4 regions of the Pseudomonas sp. 273 genome follow, and region 1 is predicted to be linked to each of the others. Evidence: predicted binding sites of a transcription regulator. Region 1 holds the regulator's gene; each other region holds the start of a gene.
What was found. The regulator sigma-54, encoded in region 1, starts transcription at its own class of promoters, with help from an activator protein. The targets are predictions, from matches to a motif close to ANTGGCATNNANNTTGCTNT.
Positions count from the first base shown of each region.

Region 2: a site for sigma-54 is predicted at 2,808-2,827, ahead of glnA (glutamate--ammonia ligase). Genes of this name have one in related genera too.
Region 3: a site for sigma-54 is predicted at 2,020-2,039, ahead of PKO50_RS17390 (ammonium transporter). Genes of this name have one in related genera too.
Region 4: a site for sigma-54 is predicted at 1,977-1,996, ahead of glnK (P-II family nitrogen regulator). Genes of this name have one in related genera too.

Region 1 covers NZ_CP116775.1:5,559,315-5,565,091, forward strand. Annotated here, with positions in the region: gene PKO50_RS25380 (HAD family hydrolase) at 1-167, shown strand, start outside; gene lptC (LPS export ABC transporter periplasmic protein LptC) at 176-745, shown strand; gene lptA (lipopolysaccharide transport periplasmic protein LptA) at 732-1,268, shown strand; gene lptB (LPS export ABC transporter ATP-binding protein) at 1,268-1,993, shown strand; gene PKO50_RS25400 (RNA polymerase factor sigma-54) at 2,208-3,710, shown strand; gene raiA (ribosome-associated translation inhibitor RaiA) at 3,787-4,095, shown strand; gene ptsN (PTS IIA-like nitrogen regulatory protein PtsN) at 4,108-4,572, shown strand; gene rapZ (RNase adapter RapZ) at 4,574-5,431, shown strand; gene PKO50_RS25420 (HPr family phosphocarrier protein) at 5,463-5,735, shown strand; partial or broken gene PKO50_RS25425 (ZIP family metal transporter) at 5,761-5,777, opposite strand, start outside.
Region 2 covers NZ_CP116775.1:7,180,764-7,186,540, reverse strand. Annotated here, with positions in the region: gene typA (translational GTPase TypA) at 1-972, opposite strand, end outside; gene thiI (tRNA uracil 4-sulfurtransferase ThiI) at 1,105-2,592, opposite strand; gene glnA (glutamate--ammonia ligase) at 2,925-4,334, shown strand; gene PKO50_RS32865 (mechanosensitive ion channel domain-containing protein) at 4,792-5,777, shown strand, end outside.
Region 3 covers NZ_CP116775.1:3,804,508-3,810,284, forward strand. Annotated here, with positions in the region: partial or broken gene PKO50_RS17380 (multidrug efflux SMR transporter) at 1-148, opposite strand, end outside; gene PKO50_RS17385 (P-II family nitrogen regulator) at 215-553, opposite strand; gene PKO50_RS17390 (ammonium transporter) at 565-1,854, opposite strand; gene PKO50_RS17395 (FMN-binding glutamate synthase family protein) at 2,566-3,891, opposite strand; gene PKO50_RS17400 (protein glxC) at 3,912-4,586, opposite strand; gene PKO50_RS17405 (glutamine amidotransferase family protein) at 4,621-5,526, opposite strand; gene glnT (type III glutamate--ammonia ligase) at 5,618-5,777, opposite strand, start outside.
Region 4 covers NZ_CP116775.1:7,003,935-7,009,711, reverse strand. Annotated here, with positions in the region: partial or broken gene PKO50_RS32055 (ammonium transporter) at 74-1,407, opposite strand; gene glnK (P-II family nitrogen regulator) at 1,442-1,780, opposite strand; gene PKO50_RS32045 (acyltransferase family protein) at 2,324-4,354, shown strand; gene PKO50_RS32040 (accessory factor UbiK family protein) at 4,448-4,714, shown strand; partial or broken gene PKO50_RS32035 (YifB family Mg chelatase-like AAA ATPase) at 4,893-5,777, shown strand, end outside.

The DNA.
Region 1 (5,777 bases):
GCCGGGTCGGCCTGGGCATGGCGGTGGCCAGCGCCGACGCCTTCGTTCGCCAGCACGCCCACGGCGTGACCCAGGCGCGCGGCGGCGAAGGCGCGGCCCGTGAATTCTGCGAACTCATCCTGCGCGCCCAGGGCAACCTCGAGGCGGCGCAGAGCGCCTACCTGTAGAGCCGGATATGCCGAAGACCCTTCGCCAGAAGCTCCTCCTCGCCCTGATCGCGGTCCTGCTGGTCGCACTGGGCTACTACTGGAACGTGCGCCTGGACTTCAACGAGCGCCAGGTCACGCCCAGCAACGACGCCATCGACTTCTACGCGGCCAATGCCCACAGCCTGCAGTACCGCGAGGACGGCAGCCTGGCCTACGAGATGACCGCCGATCGGCTGGAACACATGAAGGCCACCGACGTCACCAACGTCACCACGCCGGACCTGTTCTTCTTCCGCGAGGGCCAGCCGCAGCCGTGGCACGTGCAGAGCGTGCGCGCCGAGGTGGGCCCGGAAGGCAAGCAGGTCGAACTGATAGACAACGTCCGGGTCCAGCGCACCGACGCGCAGAACCGCACCCTGCTGCTCACCACCACGCGCATGACGGTGTTCCCGGACAAGGATTATGCCGAGACCAGTCAACCCGTTAAGATCACCGAGCCCCAAGGGGTGACCACGGCGGTAGGCATGAAAGCGTATCTGAAAGACAGCCGGATGACCCTGCTGTCCAACGTAAGAGGTCAGCATGAGGTTCGTTAAAACCTTCCCCCTTTTCCTCGGCCTCGTCGCCAGCCTGGGCAGCAGCGCAAGCTGGGCGCTGCCGACCGATCGCGAACAACCGATCCGCGTGCAGGCCGACAGCGCCGAGCTGGACGACAAGCAGGGCGTCGCGGTCTACCGCGGCGACGTGGTGGTGACCCAGGGCAGCATGAAGCTGACCGGCAACACCGTCACCCTCAAGCAGAACAAGGACGGCGAGATCGAGGTGGTCACCTCGGTCGGCAAGCCCGCCTACTTCGAGCAGAAGCCGGCGCCGGAAAAGGAAATCACCAAGGCCTACGGCCTGACCATCCAGTACTTCGTCACCCAGAACCGGGTGATCCTGATCGACCAGGCCAAGGTGATCCAGGAAGGCAACACCTTCGAAGGCGAGAAGGTCGTCTACGATACCGAACGGCAGATCGTCAACGCCGGCCGCGCCACGGGCACCCAGGTGACCACCCCGCGCCCGCGCATCGACATGGTCATCCAGCCCAAGAAGAAGCAGGATCAAGCCCAGTAATGGCCACGCTCACCGCACAGCACCTCGCCAAGAGCTACAAGGGTCGCCAGGTCGTCCGCGACGTCAGCATGAGCATCGACAGCGGGCAGATCGTCGGCCTGCTCGGCCCCAACGGCGCCGGCAAGACCACCTGCTTCTACATGATCGTCGGCCTGGTGCGCGCCGACCAGGGCGTGGTCCGCATCGACGAGCAGGACGTCACCAACCTGCCCATGCACGGCCGCGCCCGCGCCGGCATCGGCTACCTGCCGCAGGAAGCCTCGATCTTCCGCAAGCTGTCGGTGGCGGACAACATCGGCGCCATCCTCGAGACCCGCGCCGACCTCGACCGCAACGGCCGCAAGGAAGCCCTGGAGAGCCTGCTGGAGGAGTTCCACATCCACCACATCCGCGACAACCTCGGCATGAGCCTGTCCGGTGGCGAGCGCCGCCGCGTGGAGATCGCCCGCGCCCTGGCCAGCTCGCCGAAGTTCATCCTCCTCGACGAACCCTTCGCCGGCGTGGACCCGATCTCGGTGGGCGACATCAAGCAGATCATCCACCACCTCAAGGCCAAGGGCATCGGCGTGCTCATCACCGACCACAACGTGCGCGAGACCCTGGACATCTGCGAGACGGCCTACATCGTCAACGACGGCCAGTTGATCGCCGAAGGCGACTCCACGGCAATCATGGCCAACGAGCTGGTCAAGGAAGTCTACCTGGGCCACGAGTTCCGCCTCTGAGCCCCCACGCCCCGGCCTCGTGCCGGGGCGCAGGCACCCCATCACGTCGGCCCGACCGACCGACATCAGATTTATGCGTAAACGCCCTAGGCAAAGTCCGAGAATTCAGGCATATAATTTGCTTCCTAGCGGCGTTCCGGAGCTTCGGCCCTGGCGCCCGTAGTCGTGGATATGGCGCACTACACGCCAGCGAACAAGGTGCCAAGTTCCAGCCATGAAACCATCGCTTGTCCTCAAGATGGGCCAGCAGCTGACGATGACCCCGCAGCTGCAACAGGCCATCCGACTGCTCCAACTCTCCACCCTGGACCTGCAACAGGAGATCCAGGAGGCGCTGGAATCCAACCCGATGCTCGAGCGCCAGGAAGAAGGCGACGACTTCGACGCTAGCGACCCCTACGCCGAAGGCGCGGAAACCCCCGCCAACACCAACGCCAACTCGCAGAGCGAAAGCTTCCAGGAAACCACCACGCCCAGCGCCGACAGCCTGGACGAGGACCAGTGGGCCGAACGCATCCCCAACGAGCTGCCGGTCGACACCGCCTGGGAAGACGTCTACCAGACCAGCGCCAGCAGCCTGCCCAGCAACGACGACGACGAGTGGGACTTCACCGCCCGCACCTCCGCCGGCGAGAGCCTGCAGAGCCACCTGCTGTGGCAGCTGAACCTCTCCCCCATGTCCGACACCGACCGCCTGATCGCCCTCAGCATCATCGACGGCATCAACGACGACGGCTACCTGGAGGAGTCCCTGGAGGACATCCTCGTCTCCCTCGACCCCGAGCTGGACGTCGAGATGGACGAGGTGGAAGTGGTGCTGCGGCGCATCCAGCAGATGGAGCCGGCCGGCGTCGGCGCGCGCAACCTGCGCGAATGCCTGCTGCTGCAGCTACGCCAGATGCCCGCCAACACCCACCTGCTGAACGAGGCCCTGCGCCTGGTCGCCGACCACCTCGACCTGCTCGGCAGCCGCGACTACACCCAGCTGATGCGGCGCATGAAGCTCAAGGAAGACGAACTGCGCGAGACCATCGAGCTGATCCAGTCGCTGCACCCGCGCCCGGGCTCGCAGATCGAGTCCGGCGAGGCCGAGTACGTGGTGCCGGACGTGATAGTGCGCAAGCACAACGAGCGCTGGCTGGTGGAACTGAACCAGGAAGCGGTGCCACGCCTGCGCGTCAATTCGCAGTACGCCGGCCTGGTGCGCCGCGCCGACTCCAGCGCCGACAACACCTTCATGCGCAACCAGCTGCAGGAAGCCCGCTGGTTCATCAAGAGCCTGCAGAGCCGCAACGAGACGCTGATGAAGGTGGCGACGCAGATCGTCGAGCACCAGCGCGGCTTCCTCGAGTACGGCGAGGAGGCCATGAAGCCGCTGGTCCTGCATGACATCGCCGAGGCGGTGGGCATGCACGAGTCGACCATCTCGCGGGTCACCACGCAGAAATTCATGCACACCCCGCGTGGCATCTTCGAGCTGAAGTACTTCTTCTCCAGCCACGTCAGCACCTCCGAGGGCGGTGAATGCTCGTCCACGGCGATCCGCGCCATCATCAAGAAACTGGTCGCGGCAGAAAGTCCGAAAAAGCCGTTGAGCGACAGCAAGATCGCTGGTTTACTGGAGGCACAGGGCATTCAAGTGGCACGTCGGACAGTCGCCAAGTACCGGGAATCCCTCGGGATAGCTCCGTCGAGCGAGCGCAAGCGACTGGTCTGATTGACCCAAGCCAAGGTGTTCCGGCGGCAGGCCCCATAACCTGCCACTTATACACGGGCAATAAGGAGAAAGCGGTATGCAAGTCAACATCAGTGGACATCAACTGGATGTGACCGACGCCCTGCGCGACTACGTCGGCGAGAAACTCGGCCGACTGGAGCGCCACTTCGACAAGATCACCAATGTTCAGGTCATCATGGAGGTCGAAAAGCTGAAACAGCGCATCGAGGCCACCCTGCACATCGCCGGTGGCGAAGTGGTGGCCTGTGCCGAACATGAAGACATGTACGCAGCCATCGACCTGCTGACCGACAAACTCGACCGCCAACTGATCAAACACAAGGAAAAGTACCTCGAACGCCAACAGGGCGTTGGAGTCCGCTAACCCCCCTCCCCTATGATCCGACTTGAGCAGATCCTGTCCCCCGGCCGTTCCCTGGTGAACGTGCCGGGCGGCAGCAAGAAGCGCGTACTCGAACAGATCGCCAACCTGGTCGTGAAAGACCTTCCCGGCCTCGACGCGCAAGACATCTTCGAAAGCCTGGTGGCCCGCGAACGCCTGGGCTCCACCGGCTTCGGCAATGGCATCGCCATTCCCCACTGCCGCCTGACCGGCTGCAAGGCGCCGATCAGCGCAATCCTTCACCTCGATGCACCGGTGGACTTCGACGCCCTCGACGGCGCCCCGGTCGACCTGCTGTTCGTCCTGCTGGTACCCGAAGCGGCCACCGAGGAGCACCTGGAGCTGCTGCGCCAGATCGCCTCCATGCTCGACCGTTCCGAGGTGCGCGACCGCCTGCGCCGCGCGAGCGATGGCGACGCGCTGTACCAGATAGTCGTGGAAGTGCAGAACGGCCACTAGCATGCGCCTGATCATCGTCAGCGGCCGTTCCGGCTCCGGCAAGAGCACTGCCCTCAACGTCCTCGAGGACAGCGGCTTCTACTGCATCGACAACCTGCCGGCCAGCCTGCTGCCGGACCTGGCCCAGCGCGCGCTGCTGCACACCGAGCTGATGCACCCGCAGGTGGCCGTGTCGATCGACGCGCGCAACCTGCCCAGCCAGCTCAAGCGTTTTCCCGAGCTGCTGCAGGAGGCCCGCGACAAGCACATCCAGTGCGACGTGCTGTACCTGGACGCCGACGACGAGACGCTGCTCAAGCGCTTCTCCGAAACGCGCCGGCGCCACCCGCTGACCACCGACAACCGTTCCCTCGCCGAGGCCATCGCCGACGAGGAGCAACTGCTCAGCCCGATCGCCGACCTCGCCGACCTCAAGCTGAACACCACCAACCTCAACCTCTACCAGCTGCGCGACGTCATCAAGCTGCGCCTGCTGAACAAACCCGAGCCGGGCACCGCCTTCCTCGTCGAGTCCTTCGGCTTCAAGCGCGGCATGCCGGTGGACGCCGACCTGGTGTTCGACGTGCGCTGCCTGCCCAACCCCTACTGGAAACCGGAACTGCGCGAGCAGTCGGGCCTGGACAAGGACGTGCAGCAATACCTCGCCGAGCAGCCCGACGTGGAAGAGATGTACCAGGACACCCTGGGCTACCTGAACAAATGGCTGCCGCGCTTCGCCGCCAGCAACCGCGCCTACGTCACCATTGCCATCGGCTGCACGGGCGGCCATCATCGCTCGGTCTACCTCGCCGAGCGCATCGGCAGTGCCCTGAGAGCCACCCTGAAGAACGTGCAGATTCGCCACCGCGACCTGAGCTAGCAGCAGATAACGAAAGGACAGCCCCCTCGCGATGCCCGCCCTCGAGATCACCATCATCAACAAGCTCGGCCTGCATGCCCGCGCGGCGGCCAAATTCGTCGGCGTGGCCGGCCGCTTCCCGTGCCAGGTCCGCGTCGGCCGCAGCCCGGAGAGCACGGTGGATGGCAAGAGCATCATGGCCGTGATGATGCTGGCCGCGGGCAAGGGCACCAACCTGCACCTGAACGCCGAGGGCGAGCAGGCCGACGAGGCCCTGCAGGCGCTCGTCGACCTGATCAACAACTACTTCGACGAAGGCGAGTGACCGCCCGCCCGCACGACGCCGGGTGCTAGCCCAGCGACGTAT
Region 2 (5,777 bases), 1.6 Mb from region 1:
CTTGCCTTCCTTGCCGGCGAACGGCGAGTCGTTGACCTGGAAGGTCATGCTCACGGTCGGCTGGTCGACGGTCAGCGGCGGCAGGGCCTCGACGTTCTGCGGGTCGCACAGGGTGTCGGAGATGAACAGTTCTTCCATGCCCGAGACGCAGACGATGTCGCCGGCTTCGGCTTCGGCCACTTCCACGCGTTGCAGGCCGGAGTGGCCCATGATCTTCAGGACACGGCCGTTACGCTTGGTGCCGTCGTCGCTGATCGCCACCACCGGGGTGTTGGACTTGATCTTGCCGCGGGCGATGCGGCCGATGCCGATCACGCCGAGGAAGCTGTTGTAGTCCAGCTGCGAGATCTGCATCTGGAACGGGCCTTCGGTGTCCACCACCGGGGCCGGGACGTGGTCGATGATCGCCTGGAACAGGGCGTCCATGTTGTCGTCCATCTTCTCGTGGTCCATGCCGGCGATGCCGTTCAGGGCGCTGGCGTAGACGATCGGGAAGTCGAGCTGCTCATCGGTGGCGCCGAGGTTGTCGAACAGGTCGAAGATCTGGTCGATCACCCAGTCGGGACGGGCGCCCGGACGGTCGATCTTGTTGACCACGACGATCGGGCGCAGGCCGGCCTTGAAGGCCTTCTGGGTCACGAAGCGGGTCTGCGGCATGGGGCCGTCCTGGGCGTCGACCACCAGCAGCACGGAGTCGACCATGCTCATCACGCGCTCCACCTCGCCACCGAAGTCGGCGTGGCCGGGGGTGTCGACGATGTTGATGTTGTAGCCGTTCCACTTGATCGCGGTGTTCTTCGCCAGGATGGTGATGCCGCGTTCCTTTTCCTGGTCGTTGGAGTCCATCACACGCTCGGATTCCGCTTCTTTGCGGTCGAGGGTGCCGGACAGCTTCAGCAGCTTGTCCACCAGGGTGGTCTTGCCATGGTCGACGTGGGCGATGATGGCGATGTTGCGGAGTTTTTCGATCACGGTGTCTGTCTCGGTAAAGAAAGCTTCAGGCTGCAGGCTTCAGGCTGCAGGCAATGTGTGCAAATCCGGTTACAGCATCGGGGGGGCGCAGTTGCTGCGGCTCCACCGCGTTGCGGGTCGGTCGGGCGCCTATCACTGCCTGCCGCCTGCCGCCTGCGGCCTGTCGCCCACGGGCCTGTATACCCGCACGTTGGTATGCCCTTCGTTGACCAGGTGGTGAGCGTGCAGCCGGCTCATCACGCCCTTGTCGCAGAACAGGAGGTACTGGCGGTTGGGGTCCAGTTCCTTGAACTTGCTGTTGATCGCGTAGAACGGCATGGCCAGCACTTCGATGCCTTCCAGCGCCAGGGGTTCGTCTTCCTGGGCGTCGGGGTGGCGGATGTCGACCACGATCTGCCCGGGCAGCACTTCGTCGACCATCTCCACCGGCAGGTCCTTGCCCAGCTCGTCGATGACGCGGTCGACGGTCATCTGGGTGGCGCGCTCCAGGGCGCGGTCGAGCACGGCCATGTCGAACCTGGTCTCTTCGTGATCGACGCGGTAGGGCTTGGCCTGGGTGGTCGGGTTCACCGAGATCACGCCGCAGTACTCGGGCATGTGCTTGGCGAACTCGGCGGTGCCGATCTTCGTCGCGGTGTCGATGATGTCCTGCTTGTGGCTGACGATCAGCGGGCGCAGCACCAGGGTGTCGGTCACCCGGTCGATCACCGAGAGGTTCGGCAGGGTCTGGCTGGACACCTGGGAGATCGACTCGCCGGTGACCAGCGCGTGCAGCTCCAGGCGCTCGGCCACGCGGCTGGCGGCGCGCAGCATCATGCGCTTGAGGGTCACGCCCATGTAGCTGTCGTCGACCTTGGTGAGGATCTCGCCGACCACTTCCTCGAAGGGCACGCTGACGAACAGCACGCGCTGCGAGCGGCCGAACTTCTCCCACAGGTAGTGGGCCACTTCCATCACGCCCAGCTCGTGGGCGCGGCCGCCGAGGTTGAAGAACACGAAGTGGCTGATCAGGCCGCGGCGCATCATCTGGTAGGCCGCCACGGTGGAGTCGAAGCCGCCGGACATCAGCACCAGCACCTGCTCCAGGGCGCCCAGCGGGTAGCCGCCCAGGCCCTCGTGCTGGGCGTGGATGACGTACAGGCGGTCATGGCGGATTTCCACGCGCACCTGCACTTCCGGGTTCTTCAGCGACACGCCCGCCGCGCCGCAGTGCTGGCGCAGGCCGCCGCCGACGTAGCGTTCCACGTCGATGGAGGTGAAGGCGTGCTTGCCGGCGCGCTTGCAGCGCATGGAGAAGACCTTGCCGGGCAGCAGGTGGCCGAAGTGCTGCTTGCACTTCTCGAGGATGTCGTCGAAGTCGCCCAGCGGGTATTCGTGCACTTCCAGGAAGTGGCCGATGCCCGGCACGCAGGTCAGGCGCTCGATCATCTCGCGCAGCGCCTTGGCGTCGGTCACCCGGGTTTCCACTTCCAGGTTGTCCCATTCGCCCTCGACCAGCAGTTGCGGGTCCAGGTCGCGCAGCACGGTGCGGATGTTCTTCGCCAACTGGCGAATGAAGCGCTTGCGCACCGGCCGGCTCTTGATGGTGATTTCCTGGAAGACCTTGACGATGAGTTTCATGCGAGAAAAGGCGCAAGCCCGAAGGGACGAAAAAAAGGGGCAGAATTATACCCGAAATTGCTCAAGACTTGAGCAGCCACGTGCAGAATCTTTTTAGTGCACCAAAATGGACTCACGCACCATTATGCAGCACCAAATCGGTGCAACAATTCCGCCATTCACGCCCGGTACCGTGCGCAAAGCCCTGTAGCGCGGGGCTCTGTCCAAAATCGGGCACTGGCACGCTACTTGCTCTCTTGTGAGGCAGGTTGCCCTGGCGGAGTATTCCGGCCGGCATCACCCGATACTGGGGCACAGAAAGCTCCCAGCTCTAATCCCTCCTGGAGGACAGCATGTCGTACAAGTCGCACCAACTGATCAAAGACCATGACGTGAAGTGGGTAGACCTGCGCTTCACCGATACCAAAGGCAAGCAGCAGCACGTCACCATGCCGGCCCGCGACGCGCTGGACGATGACTTCTTCGAAGCCGGCAAGATGTTCGACGGTTCCTCCATCGCCGGCTGGAAAGGCATCGAAGCCTCCGACATGATCCTGCTGCCGGACGACAGCACCGCCGTGCTCGACCCCTTCACCGAAGAGCCGACCCTGATCCTGGTGTGCGACATCATCGAGCCGAGCACCATGCAAGGCTACGAGCGCGACCCGCGCAACATCGCCAAGCGCGCCGAGGAATACCTGAAGTCCACCGGTATCGGTGACACCGTGTTCGTCGGCCCGGAGCCGGAGTTCTTCATCTTCGACGAAGTGAAGTTCAAGTCCGACATCTCCGGCTCGATGTTCAAGATCTTCTCCGAGCAGGCTTCCTGGAACACCGACGCCGACATCGAAACCGGCAACAAGGGCCACCGCCCGGGCGTGAAGGGCGGCTACTTCCCGGTACCGCCGGTCGACCACGACCACGAAATCCGTACCGCCATGTGCAACGCCCTGGAAGAAATGGGCCTGGTGGTCGAAGTCCACCACCACGAAGTCGCCACCGCCGGCCAGAACGAAATCGGTGTGAAGTTCAACACCCTGGTCGCCAAGGCTGACGAAGTCCAGACCCTGAAGTACTGCGTGCACAACGTCGCCGACGCCTACGGCAAGACCGTGACCTTCATGCCGAAACCGCTGTACGGCGACAACGGCTCGGGCATGCACGTGCACATGTCCATCTCCAAGGATGGCAAGAACACCTTCGCTGGCGAAGGCTATGCCGGCCTGTCCGACACCGCCCTGTACTTCATCGGCGGCATCATCAAGCACGGCAAGGCCCTGAACGGCTTCACCAACCCGTCGACCAACTCCTACAAGCGTCTGGTCCCGGGCTTCGAAGCCCCGGTCATGCTGGCCTACTCGGCCCGCAACCGTTCCGCCTCGATCCGTATCCCCTACGTCTCCAGCCCGAAAGCCCGCCGCATCGAAGCGCGCTTCCCGGACCCGGCCGCCAACCCCTACCTGGCCTTCGCCGCGCTGCTGATGGCCGGCCTGGATGGCATCCAGAACAAGATTCACCCCGGCGATGCCGCCGACAAGAACCTGTACGACCTGCCGCCGGAAGAGGCGAAAGAGATCCCGCAGGTTTGCGGCAGCCTGAAAGAGGCGCTGGAAGAACTCGACAAGGGCCGCGCGTTCCTGACCAAGGGCGGCGTGTTCACCGACGAGTTCATCGATGCCTACATCGAGCTGAAGTCCGAGGAAGAAATCAAGGTGCGCACCTTCGTGCACCCGCTGGAATACGACCTGTACTACAGCGTCTGATCCACGAATACCTATAAAGAAGCATCGAACTCAAGGCCTCCTTCGGGAGGCCTTTTTTATTGTTGGTGTTCCGGACTGTCGCTTTTCGTAGGAGCGAGCTTGCTCGCGAATGGTGTTCTGCCGGTGGGGGCGGTGTGCATCCTCAAGAGCGCCCTCTCCCTAACCCTCTCCCTGAAGGGAGAGGGGACCGTTCGGAGTGCCTGGATACTCTAGAGTCAGCTGGACATCGTGGCCTCCGGCTGAAACCTTGCTTTCAGCCGGCACGGACAAGCCCCCTCTCCCTTCAGGGAGAGGGCTGGGGAGAGGGAACGGCGCCAAACCGAAACACCCAGCCCACCTGGAAACTCCATTCGCGAGCAAGCCCGCTCCTACAAAGCGAGCCCCCTCCCCCCAATTCGGCTCAGCCCCCGGCATCTGTATGATGTGGCGAGTTTCGCCCTGCTCCGGAGTGCCATTCGTGACCGACCTTCTTCGCCGCTTCCTGCTGCTGTGCTGCCTGGGCCTGTTCCTCGCCGGGCCGGCGTCCGCCGCGCTGCCCAGCATTCCCGGCGTGACCGGCGGCGGCGATGGCAAGGTCAGCGAGGCGCAGCTGCAGCAGTCGCTGGACCAGGTGATCAAGACACTGGAGAACGACCAGCAGCGCGCCGACCTGCTGAAAAAGCTCAAGCAGCTGCGCGACGCCACCAAGAAAGGCGCGGAAGACCAGGGCGGCGTGCTGGGCCTGATCGGCGACACCCTGGGCAGCCTGGAGAAACGCTTCGAGGGCAGCAACAGCCCGGCGCTGCGCTGGAGCGGCCTGTTCCAGCAGGCCGGCGCCGAGCTGCAGGAACGCACCCCGTCCCTGCAGGAATGGCCGGGGATGATCCTCGACTTCTCCCTGGTGATCCTGCTCTGGGCCTGCCTGGCCCTGGGCCTGCGCTGGGTGGCGCGGCGCATGCGCGAGCGCTTCGGGCTGGCCGAGGAGCTGCCGCAGCACCCCAAGACCCGCGACCTGCTGCTGTTCGCCCTGCGCAAGCTGGGGCCCTGGCTGGTCGCCTTCCTGATCACCGTCTACCTCTCCGTGGTGTTGCCCAGTTCCCTGGGCAAGCTGGTGGCCATGGTGGTCGCCTACGTGCTGGTGTGCGGCACGCTGTTCTCCGCGCTCTGCGTGATCTCCCTGTCGCTGCTCGGCGGCCCGCACCGCGCGCGGGCGCTGAACATCCTGCGGCGCCGCGCCTTCCGCCCGCTGTGGCTGATCGGCAGCCTGGCGGCCCTGGGCGAGGTGATGCACGACCCGCGGGTGACCGACAGCCTCGGGCAGAACATCGCGCTGGCCGTGGGCTCGCTGGCGAACATCTGCGCCGCGCTGTTCACCGCCCTGTTCGTGCTGCAGTTCCGCCGCCCCATCGCCCACCTGATCCGCAACCAGCCGCTGGAGCGCCGCCTCAAGCGCCGCGGCCTGCA
Region 3 (5,777 bases), 1.8 Mb from region 1:
GCAGGTAGATGCTCAGCGCCAGGAACACCCCGCAGTACAGGCTCGGCCCTAGCCGGGTGAAGCCTTCGGTGCGGGGGATGATCGAGGCGTAGAGCACTTCGCAGAGCCCCGCCAGGACCAGGTAGCCCCAGCCGTTCAACCAGGCCATCGGTCATTTCTCCTTTCCCAAAAAGAACGCCGACGCGGGGCGTCGGCGCAGGGTGTCGCGAGGGGCTCAGACGGCGTCTTCGCCCAGCTCGCCGGTGCGGATGCGCACGATGCTCTCCAGGTCCTGGACGAACACCTTGCCGTCGCCGATCTTGCCGGTGCGCGCCGCCTTGAGGATGGCGTCGACGGCGGCCTGGCACAGGGCGTCGGCGACCACCACTTCCAGCTTCACCTTGGGCAGCAGCTCCACGACGTACTCGGCGCCCCGGTAGACCTCCGAATGGCCCTTCTGCCGGCCGTAGCCCTTGACCTCGGTGGCGGTCACGCCATGCACGCCGGCCTCGGTCAGCGCCAGGCGCACGTCGTCCAGGCGGAACGGCTTGATGATCGCGGTGATGAGTTTCATGGCAGCGATCCTCAGTTGGAGTACTTGTAGCCGACTTCGCCGTGGGCGGAGAGGTCCAGCCCGTCCACCTCGGCTTCCTCGTCCACGCGCAGCCCGCCGCACAGCGCCGCGGCCACCTTGAAGGCGACCAGGCTGGTGATGGCCGAGAAGCCGATGCTGAACAGCAGCACGCCGCCATTGACCAGCAACTGGTCGAACAGCCCGCGGCCCTCGGGGAAGCCCTGGCCGCCGATGGCGCTGAGGGCGAACACCGGGGTCAGCAGGCCGCCGAGGATGCCGGCCACGCCGTGCACGCCGAACACGTCGAAGGCGTCGTCCAGGCCGATCATCGGCTTGAGCTTGTCCACCGACCAGACGCACACCGGGCCTGCGATCAGGCCGAGCAGGATGGCGCCCATGGGGCCGACGTAGCCGCAGGCCGGGGTGATCGCCACCAGCCCGGCGATGGCGCCGGAGACCGCGCCGAACAGGCTCGGCCGGCCCTTGTGCTGCCACTCCACCAGCATCCAGGCCAGGGCGCCGGCGCAGCTGGCGAGCATGGTGTTGACCATCACCAGCATGGCGAAGCCGCTGGCGGCCAGCGCGCAGCCGCCGCAGAAGCCCAGCCAGCCCACCCACAGCAGCGAGCCGCCGGTGAGCGTCATGGTCATGTTGTGCGGCGCCAGGGTGGCGGTGCCGAAGCCGCGGCGGCGGCCCAGCAGCCAGGCGCCCACCAGCGAGGCGATGCCGACGTTGAGGTGCACCACGTTGCCGCCGGCGAAGTCCTGCACGCCCAGGTTGAACACCCAGCCGCCGCCCCAGGCCATGTGCGCCATGGGGATGTAGTTGATGGTCAGCCACACCGCCATGAACACCATGACCGCACCGAACTTCATGCGCTCGGCGAAGGCGCCGACGATGATCGCCGGGGTGATGGCGGCGAACAGCAGCATGAACAGGAAGTACAGGTACTCGGGGATGGTGCCGACCACCGAGTCCTTGGTGATGCCGACCATGAACAGCTTGTCCAGGCCGCCGATCACCGACTGCAGCGCGCCGCCGTCGGTGAAGGTCAGGCTGTAGCCGTAGACGGCGAACAGCACCGACATCAGCGACGCGGTGCAGAACACCTGCATGAGGATCGACAGCACGTTCTTGGTCCGCGCCATGCCGCCGTAGAACAGCGCCAGGCCCGGCAGGGTCATCAGCAGCACCACCAGCGAGCAGAGCGCGACGAAGGCGGTGTCGCCGCTGTTGATCGCCGGCGGCGCCTCGTCCGCCAGGGCGGCGACACTGCCGAACAGCAGGGAAAGGCCCAACATACTGCGGCTCACATGTGAAAACCGGATCATTGCCTGTTGCCTCCAACCGACGGGGACGGGGCCGGCCCGCGGTCGGATGCACGGGCCGGCGTTTCGAGCGCCCTGGGCAGGTGGACGGGCCGCAGCCAGTGCCTTCCTGTAGGGCAACTTTATTTCCTTGTAGGCATAGCAATTGGCCTGCCAAGGCCCGTCGGGGGCGGCCAATTTTTGCTATGTGGTTGAATGGAAAGGGTTTGTTTTGGCAGGCGGGTAAGCGGGCCGAGGCCCTGATCGGCAGGTCGCGCATTTTCTTGGTGCGAATTTGAATTTCCTGCCAGGCAATATGGCAGCCCTGTCTGGCGTTGGTGCGGGGCTCGGCAAATCGCGGATAAGATCCGCTCCGCCACCCCACCGCACCATCCCCCTGTAGGAGCGCGCCCTGCGCGCGATTTCGCGGGCAGGGCCCGCTCCTACAATTGCCATGAGGCACGCTACCCCGTAGGGCGCATAACCGTTCGCGGTTATCCGCCGTTGACCGGAACACCGGTGCCCGGGGCTGCCGACGAATACGGCTCCTCGCAGGATGGGTGGAGCGAAGCGATACCCATCCTGCGGAAGACGCCACCGAGCGCCCAGGAACCGTAGGAGCGGACTCCGTCCGCGATGTCCCCTGCCGGAGAAAACAAAAAGGCCGGCGATCGCTCGCCGGCCTTCGGTATCACCCGCTGGGGCTCAGTACTGCACCTGCCCCGGCACCCAGCTGGTGCCGGCCAGCGGCACGCGGGCCATGGCCGCAGCTTCCACGGTCAGGGCCACCAGGTCCTCGGGGTCGAGGTTGTGCAGGTGCGACTTGCCGCAGGCGCGGGCCATGGTCTGGGCCTCCAGCACCAGCACCCGCAGGTAGTTGGCCAGGCGGCGGCCGGCTTCCACCGGGTCCAGGCGCTTGGACAGCTCCGGGTCCTGGGTGGTAATGCCGGCCGGGTCGCGGCCGTTCTGCCAGTCGTCGTAGTAGCCGGCGGCCGAGCCGATCTTCTTCAGCTCCTCGTCCAGGCGCGGGTGGTTGTCGCCCAGGGCCACCAGCGCGGCGGTGCCGATGGCCACCGCGTCGGCCCCTAGGGCCATGGCCTTGGCCACGTCGGCGCCGTTGCGGATGCCGCCGGAGACGATCAGCTGCACCTGGCGGTGCATGCCCATCTCCTGCAGCGCCTGCACCGCCTGGGGAATGGCCGGCAGAATGGGAATGCCGACGTGCTCGATGAACACTTCCTGGGTGGCCGCGGTGCCGCCCTGCATGCCGTCGAGGACGATCACGTCGGCGCCGGCCTTCACCGCCAGCTTGACGTCGTAGTACGGGCGGCTGGCGCCGATCTTCACGTAGATGGGCTTCTCCCAGTCGGTGATCTCGCGCAGCTCGGCGATCTTGATCGCCAGGTCGTCCGGGCCGGTCCAGTCCGGGTGGCGGCAGGCGCTGCGCTGGTCGACGCCGATCGGCAGGGTGCGCATGCCGGCGACGCGCTCGGTGACCTTCATGCCCAGCAGCATGCCGCCACCGCCCGGCTTGGCGCCCTGCCCCAGGACGATCTCGATGGCGTCGGCCTTGCGCAGGTCGTCGGGGTTCATGCCGTAGCGCGAGGGCAGGTACTGGTACACCAGGTGCCGGGACTGGCCACGCTCTTCCGGGGTCATGCCGCCGTCGCCGGTGGTGGTGCTGGTGCCGGCGATGCTGGCGCCGCGGCCCAGGGCTTCCTTGGCGTTGGCCGAGAGCGCGCCGAAGCTCATGCCGGCGATGGTCACCGGGATCTTCAGGTGGATCGGCTTCTTGGCGAAGCGGGTGCCCAGCACCACGTCGGTGCCGCATTTCTCGCGGTAGCCTTCCAGCGGGTAGCGCGAGACGCTGGCGCCCAGCAGCAGCAGGTCGTCGAAGTGCGGCAGCTTGCGCTTGGTGCCGCCGCCGCGGATGTCGTAGATGCCGGTCTCGGCGGCGCGCTGGATTTCCTGGATGGTCAGGCGGTCGAAGGTGGCGGACTCGCGCAGCACCGGGGTGTTCTTCTCGCTCATGGGGGATTCCTCGCTGCGGATCAGTACGCGGATGCGTTGTCGACTTTGAAGTTGTACAGCTGGCGGGCCGAGCCGTAGCGCTTGAAGGCGGCTGGGTCCTCGTCGAAGCCGGCGCGGTTGAGCAGTTCCCTGAGTTCTTCCAGGTGCTCGGCGCGCATTTCCTTCTCGATGCAGTCCGAGCCCAGGGACTTCACCTCACCCTTGACGTAGATGCGCACCTCGTACAGCGAGTCGCCCAGGGCGTCGCCGGCGTCGCCGCAGACCACCAGGCGCCCGGCCTGGCCCATGAAGCAGCTCATGTGGCCGATGCTGCCGCCGACCACGATGTCCACGCCCTTCATCGAGATGCCGCAGCGCGCGCCGGCGTCGCCCTCGATCACCAGCAGCCCGCCATGGGCGGTGGCGCCGGCGGCCTGGGAGGCGCTGCCCTTCACCCGCACGCTGCCGGACATCATGTTCTCCGCCACGCCCACGCCGACGTTGCCGTGCACGGTGACGCTGGCCTTCTGGTTCATGCCCGCGCAGTAGTAGCCGGCGTGGCCCTGGATATCCACGGACACCGCCTGGTCGATGCCCACGGCGAGGTTGTGCTTGCCGTCGGGGTGGGTCACCAGCCATTCGCGGTCCTGCACTTCGCCGTGCAGGGCCTGGTTCAGTTCGCGCACCGAGGCGCTGGAAAGGTCGATGGTCTTCATGCAAAGGTCTCCAGAATGTTCTGCTCGGTGCGGATCAGGCGCTTTCGCGCTCCCAGACGTAGAGGGTGGCCGGCTCCGGCTCCCAGACCCGCGCCTTGTCGATGCCCGGCAGGCTGGCCAGGGCCTGGTATTCCGAAGCCATGGCCACGTAGTCGTCGGTCTCGGCCAGCACCGCCGGCTTGCAGGCGATCGGGTCGCGGATTACGGCGAAGCCGTTGCGGGTGCCGATGGCGAAGGTGAAGAAACCGTCCAGGTCGTTCAGCGCGCCGTCCAGGGCCTGGGCCAGGCTGTCGCCCTGGCGCAGGCGCCAGGTCAGGTAGCCGGCGGCCACTTCGCTGTCGTTGTCGGTCTCGAAGGCGATGCCCTGGCGCTTGAGTTCCTGGCGCAGGCGGAAGTGGTTGGACAGCGAGCCGTTGTGCACCAGGCACAGGTCGGCGCCGGTGGAGAACGGGTGGCTGCCCTCCATGGTCACCGCGCTCTCGGTGGCCATGCGGGTGTGGCCGATGATGTGGCTGCCCTTCATGCCGGCCAGGCCGAAGCGCTGGGAGATTTCCTGCGGCAGGCCCATGCCCTTGAGGATCTCGATGCTCTGCCCGGCGCTCATGATGCGCACCGCCGGGGCCAGCTCGGCCAGAGCCTCGCGCACCGCGGCTTCGTCGCAGTGGATCTTCAGCACCGCGGCGCTGGCGTTCTGGAACCAGTCCAGCGAGCAGCCCAGGCGCGCTTCCAGGGCGCCCATCAGCTCGGCCCAGGGGTAGCCGGCGTCGCTGGCCTGCAGGGTCAGCTTGACCCAGCCGTCGGCCACCTCGTCACCGTAGATGGCGAAGCCGGCGCTGTCCGGGCCGCGGTCGGTCATGGCTTGCAGCATGGGTTCGAAGAGCTTGCCGAGCTGGCTCTCCAGCTCGGGTTTCTTCAGGTAGAGGCCTACGATTCCGCACATGGTTCGTCTCCTTCGAGGCAGCAGGCGACCGCCGCGTGGTGTTCACGGTCGCCCAGAGGGGTAAATGAGGTGCGCCCGGCGGGCGCGGCGGTCAGAAGAATTCGGTGTAGCGCTGAATCTCCCAGTCGGAGACGTGGCGGCTGTACTCCACCCACTCCATGCGCTTGAGCTTGATGAACTCGTCGACGATCTCGGCGCCGAGCACCTCGCGGAACAGCGGGTCGGCCTCCAGGGCGTCGGTGGCTTCCTTC
Region 4 (5,777 bases), 1.4 Mb from region 1:
GGGGCGCATTCTAGCGAAGCGCAGAAAAAAACAAAGGGCGCCCGAGGGCGCCCTTCGTCGAACCCGAGCGAACTTACAGGTTGTAGCCGCGCTCGTTGTGCAGGGCCAGGTCCAGGCCCACGGTTTCTTCTTCCTCGGTGACGCGCAGGCCGATGACCAGGTCCAGCACCTTGAGGATCACGAAGCTGACGATACCGGTGTAGACGATGGTGAAGGCCACGCCCTTGAACTGGATGAACAGCTGGGCGCCGATGTCGGTGACGGTGCCGAAGCCGCCCAGGGCGGGCGCGGCGAACACGCCGGTCAGCAGGGCGCCGACGATGCCGCCGACGGCGTGCACGCCGAAGGCGTCCAGGGAGTCGTCGTAGCCGATGGCGCGCTTGAGGCTGGTGGCGGCGAAGAAGCAGATCACGCCGGCGGCCAGGCCGAGGATGATCGCGCCCATCGGGCCGCAGGTGCCGGCGGCCGGGGTCACGGCCACCAGGCCGGCGACCACGCCCGAAGCGATGCCCAGGGCGCTGGGCTTACCGTGGGTGATCCACTCGGCGAACATCCAGCCCAGGGCGGCGGCGGCGGTGGCGATCTGGGTCACCAGCATGGCCATGCCGGCGGTGCCGTTGGCGGCGGCGGCGGAACCGGCGTTGAAGCCGAACCAGCCCACCCACAGCAGGGCGGCGCCGACCAGGGTGTAGCCCAGGTTGTGCGGGGCCATGGCGGCGGTCGGGTAGCCCTTGCGCTTGCCCATCACCAGGCAGGCCACCAGGCCGGCGACACCGGCGTTGATGTGCACCACGGTGCCACCGGCGAAGTCCAGTACACCCCAGTCCCACAGCAGGCCGCCGTCACCGCTCCAGACCATGTGCGCGATGGGGCATAGACCAGGGTGAACCACAGGCCGGTGAAGATCAGCAGCGCGGAGAACTTCATGCGCTCGGCGAAGGCGCCGACGATCAGCGCCGGGGTGATGATCGCGAAGGTCATCTGGAACATCACGAAGACGCTTTCCGGGAACAGCGCCGAGGCGGAGGTCAGGCCTTCGCTGGTCAGGCCGCTGAGGAAGGCCTTGTCGAAGCCGCCGACGAAGGAGGCGAAGTTGATCACGCCCTTCTCCATGCCGACGGTGTCGAAGGCCAGGCTGTAGCCGTAGACGACCCACAGGATGCTGATCAGCGCGGTGATCGCGAAGCACTGCATCATGATCGACAGGACGTTCTTGGCGCGCACCATGCCGCCGTAGAACAGCGCCAGGCCGGGGATGGTCATCATCAGCACCAGGGCGCTGGAAATCAGCATCCAGGCGGTGTCACCACTGTTCAGGACGGGGGCCGCTGCCTCGTCGGCCATGGCCAGTGCGGGCATTGCGAGGGGCAATAGGGCGCCTAGCCCTGCGAACTTGCGCAGAGTCATTGTTGTTTCTCCTGGGGCGGGGGGTTCGGTTGGCTTAGATGGCGTCGGTACCGGTCTCGCCGGTACGGATGCGGATCGCCTGTTCCAGATTCACGACGAAAATCTTGCCGTCGCCGATCTTGCCGGTGTTGGCGGCCTTGGTGATGGCCTCGATGACGCGGTCCAACTGGTCATCGGCGATGGCCACATCGATCTTCACCTTGGGCAGGAAGTCGACGACGTATTCCGCACCACGGTACAGCTCGGTGTGCCCCTTCTGCCGGCCGAAGCCCTTGACTTCGGTCACAGTGATGCCCTGCACGCCGATCTCGGACAGCGACTCGCGCACGTCGTCGAGCTTGAACGGCTTGATGATGGCTGTGACTAGCTTCATGAAACTCTCTCCCGTGTTTTGGTGGACTCGCCCCAGGAAAACGAACCCGGGGACAAGTCTAAGCGCAGTGTCTGGCTTTGTAACGCGCCGGCCGCCCTACCTCAGCACTCCGACCTCTTCCAGCCGCTTCCCGCGAAGCGCTCGTCAGCTCCGCCAGCCGCACCGGACCTGCATCGGTGCACGCTATGTCAGCGCCGAAGCAGGAACCTTGCCAGCTCGGCGAAAAGCCCGCCGATTCAGCCTCTTAGCGAAAAACAGCGGCGCCGGGGCGATGGCCGGGTGCCATGTCGCGCACCAGAACCGGGCAGTCATGCCGCCAAGCCTGCGCAAAAATCGTGCAGCGCCCCCTTTTTCCCGCCAACCCGGGGGCCGACCTGGGCCATCCGGGCTGCGCCATAGGGAAGAGGCTCGACCAGCGCTGGACCAGGGCCATCTCTCCGAAGGGATTTTCCGAAAGCCTGAAGGCAAGTTCCTCAGCATCCGAGCGGGCGTCGCCGCAGGAGTCGAAAGACCTATCTTTCGCCGATTTGCGGAAAACCAGCGATGAGCCTTCTCCCCAGCCGCCGCGCCCGGTCCGGCCAGACGAAACCCACGCCCGCCAACCACTTCAGGCAGGACATCAACGGCCTGCGCGCCCTGGCGGTGGTCGCGGTCACCCTCTATCACTTCGACGTCGGCGGACTGGACGGCGGATTCGCCGGCGTGGATGTGTTCTTCGTGCTCTCCGGCTACCTCATGGCGGGGATCATCGGCACCGGCCTGCAGCGTGGCGACTTCTCCGTCCTGGCATTCTACTGGGCCCGGGCCAGACGCATCCTTCCGGCGTTGCTGGTGGTCTGCGCGGTCGTGCTGGCCGTCGGCTGGCTGCTGCTCGCGCCAAACGACTACAAGACCCTCGGCCGGCACGCCCGACAGTCCCTGGCCTTCCTGTCCAATCACCTGTATCTGAAGGAAGCCGGCTACTTCGACAGCGCCAGCCAGGCAAAATGGCTGCTGCACACCTGGTCGCTGTCCGTCGAGTGGCAGTTCTACCTGGCGTTGCCGCTAATCCTCGCCCTCGCCTGGAAGCTGCTGCCCCGGCGCGGCACGCTCGTGGGCGTGCACCTGGCGCTGTTCTCCTGCTCGCTGGCGCTGTGCATCACGCTGACCGCCAGCCATCCGGAAAAGGCTTTCTACCTCCTGCCCGCCCGCGCCTGGGAAATGCTCCTGGGCGGGTTGTGCTTCCTGCTCTGCTCGAACCTCGGGCTCCCGGCGACGGCGCGGCGCCTGCTGGAAGCCGGCGGCCTGGCGCTGATAGGGGCGTCGGTGTTCCTGCTCGACGAGTCCGCCGCCTGGCCCGGTGCGCTGGCGCTGCTGCCGACCCTGGGAACCGCCATGGTGCTGGCGGCCCGGCGGGAAGCCTCGTCGTGGTGCACCCATGGCGCCGTTCAGTGGCTGGGCACGCGTTCCTACTCCCTGTACCTGTGGCACTGGCCGCTGGTCGCCTGGCTGTTCCATGCCGGCCACCGGCAAGCACCCCTGTGGATCGCCGCAGCCCTGCTGCTGACACTATTGCTGGGCGAGCTCTCCTACCGGCTGGTGGAACAACCGACGCGGCGCTGGCTGGGCACTAGCCGGCGAGCGTTCGCCGTGGCCGGACTGGCCGGCCTGATGATCCTTGCCGGCTACATGGCGCAGGTGGTGGTCAGGGCGAAAGGCTTCCCGCAACGGATGCCCGCGGACATCCTGGCGATGCGGGAACAGGCCCTGCAGGGCACGCCGCGCAACGGGGAGTGCCTGAGCAAGGGCGCGGGCTGCGTGTATGGCGGGCCGGACATCCAGGCCATGCTCATCGGCGACAGCCACGCCGCCTCCGTGGTCACCGCCGCGCAACTCGCACTGCCTGACGCCGGCCAGGGCATCTACCTGCGGGCCGCGCCGGCCTGCCTGCCGGTTCCCGGGCTGCACATCCGCGAACACCCGCGCGACAACCCGGAGGACACCTGCAACCGCATGCGCCGGCAGTTGCCGGCCGAACTCGGCGACGCGCCCAGCCGGGTGCCGCTGATCATCGTTACCCGCACCTCCGTCTACCCGCTGGGTTACAACGGCATCGACCAGAACCGCAAGAACCGGCCGCAGGCCTACGTCAGCTCGCCCGTGGACGAGCCCAGCAGCGAATGGCTCGAGGCGTTCACCCGGCTCTACATCGACCACGCCTGCGCCCTGGCGCGGCAGCGCCCGGTCTACCTGGTGCGGCCGATACCGGAAATGCGCGTCGACGTGCCGGATGTGATGAGCAGGAAGATGCTCCAGGGGAAGGCGCCGCAAGTCACCCTCAGCCGGGCCGACTACGAGGCGCGCAACGGCTTCGTCTGGGGCGTGCAGGACCGCGCCCGCGAAGCCTGCGGCGTGAACATTCTCGATCCGCTTCCCTACCTGTGCGACGAAGGGCAGTGCTACGGCGGCCGGGAAGGACAGGCCTACTACGCCGATGACAACCACCTGAACGCGGCGGGCAGCCGGCTCCTGGCGCCCATGTTCGCCAAGGTCTTCGCGGACCTGTCCACGGCCCAGGCCGATGCCCCGCGCTAGCACGCAGAACCTGCGGCGGCTGCCCCGGTCCGCGCCAGCGGCACCGGGCAGCGTGATAGACTCCCCACCCAGTCCCAACTGGAAACCCTCGCCATGCTGCCGCCCAAAGCCTTCCTCGACGCCCTCGGCCAACAGGCCATCCGCCTCTTCGGCGGTGAATCGCCGCTGCCCCGCGCCGAGCTGGAGGCGCAGTTCAAGGTCCTGCTGCAGAGCGCCTTCGGCAAGCTCGACCTGGTCAGCCGCGACGAGTTCGACAGCCAGATGGTGGTGCTCGCCCGCACCCGCGCCCGCCTGGAGGCGCTGGAAGCCAAGGTCGCCGAACTGGAGGCCAAACTCGCGCCGCCCGCCGAGGCCGAATGACCTGGCGCGTGGCTGCACGGCATCGACTTGGGCCGGCTTACGAAAGCCCCCTTCCATTGCCCCTGACCAACGAGAAGTTTCCTACCGGACATTAGCGCCCTTACAGCGGCAGCGAGCATGACCCCGGCATCAGTGACCTCCTAAACTCGGGGTTTGCTCTGGAAGAAGCTGCCCTGCCATGTCCCTGGCCATCGTCCACAGCCGCGCCCAGGTGGGCGTGGAAGCCCCCGGTGTCACCGTCGAGGCGCACCTGGCCAATGGCCTGCCGTCGCTGACCCTGGTCGGCCTGCCGGAAACCGCGGTCAAGGAAAGCAAGGACCGCGTGCGCAGCGCCATCCTCAACGCCGGCTTCGAGTTCCCCGCCCGGCGCATCACCCTCAACCTCGCCCCGGCCGACCTGCCCAAGGACGGCGGGCGCTTCGACCTGGCCATCGCCCTGGGCCTGCTCGCCGCCAACGGCCAGTTGGCCGGCGCCAACCTGGACGGCCTGGAATGCCTCGGTGAACTGGCCCTGTCCGGCGCCCTGCGCCCGGTCCAGGGCGTGCTGCCGGCCGCCCTGGCGGCGCGCGCGGCGGGCCGCGCCTTGGTGGTGCCGAAGGAAAACGCCGAGGAAGCCAGCCTGGCCAGCGGCCTGACCGTCTACGCCGTGGGCCACCTGCTGGAGCTGGCCGCGCACCTGACCGGCCAGGCGCCCCTGCCACCCTACCAGGCCCGCGGCCTGCTGCGGGAAACCCCGCCCTACCCCGACCTCGCCGAGGTCCAGGGCCAGGCCGCGGCCAAGCGCGCCCTGCTGGTGGCTGCCGCCGGGTCGCACAACCTGCTGCTGAGCGGTCCGCCGGGCACCGGCAAGACGCTATTGGCCAGCCGCCTGCCGGGGCTGCTGCCGCCGCTGAGCGAAGACGAGGCGCTGCAGGTGGCGGCCATCCACTCCGTGTCCGGGCGTGGGCCGCTGACGCACTGGCCGCAGCGCCCGTTCCGCCAGCCGCACCACAGCGCCTCGGCCGCCGCGCTGGTGGGCGGCGGCAGCCGGCCGCAACCGGGGGAGATCACCCTGGCCCACGAA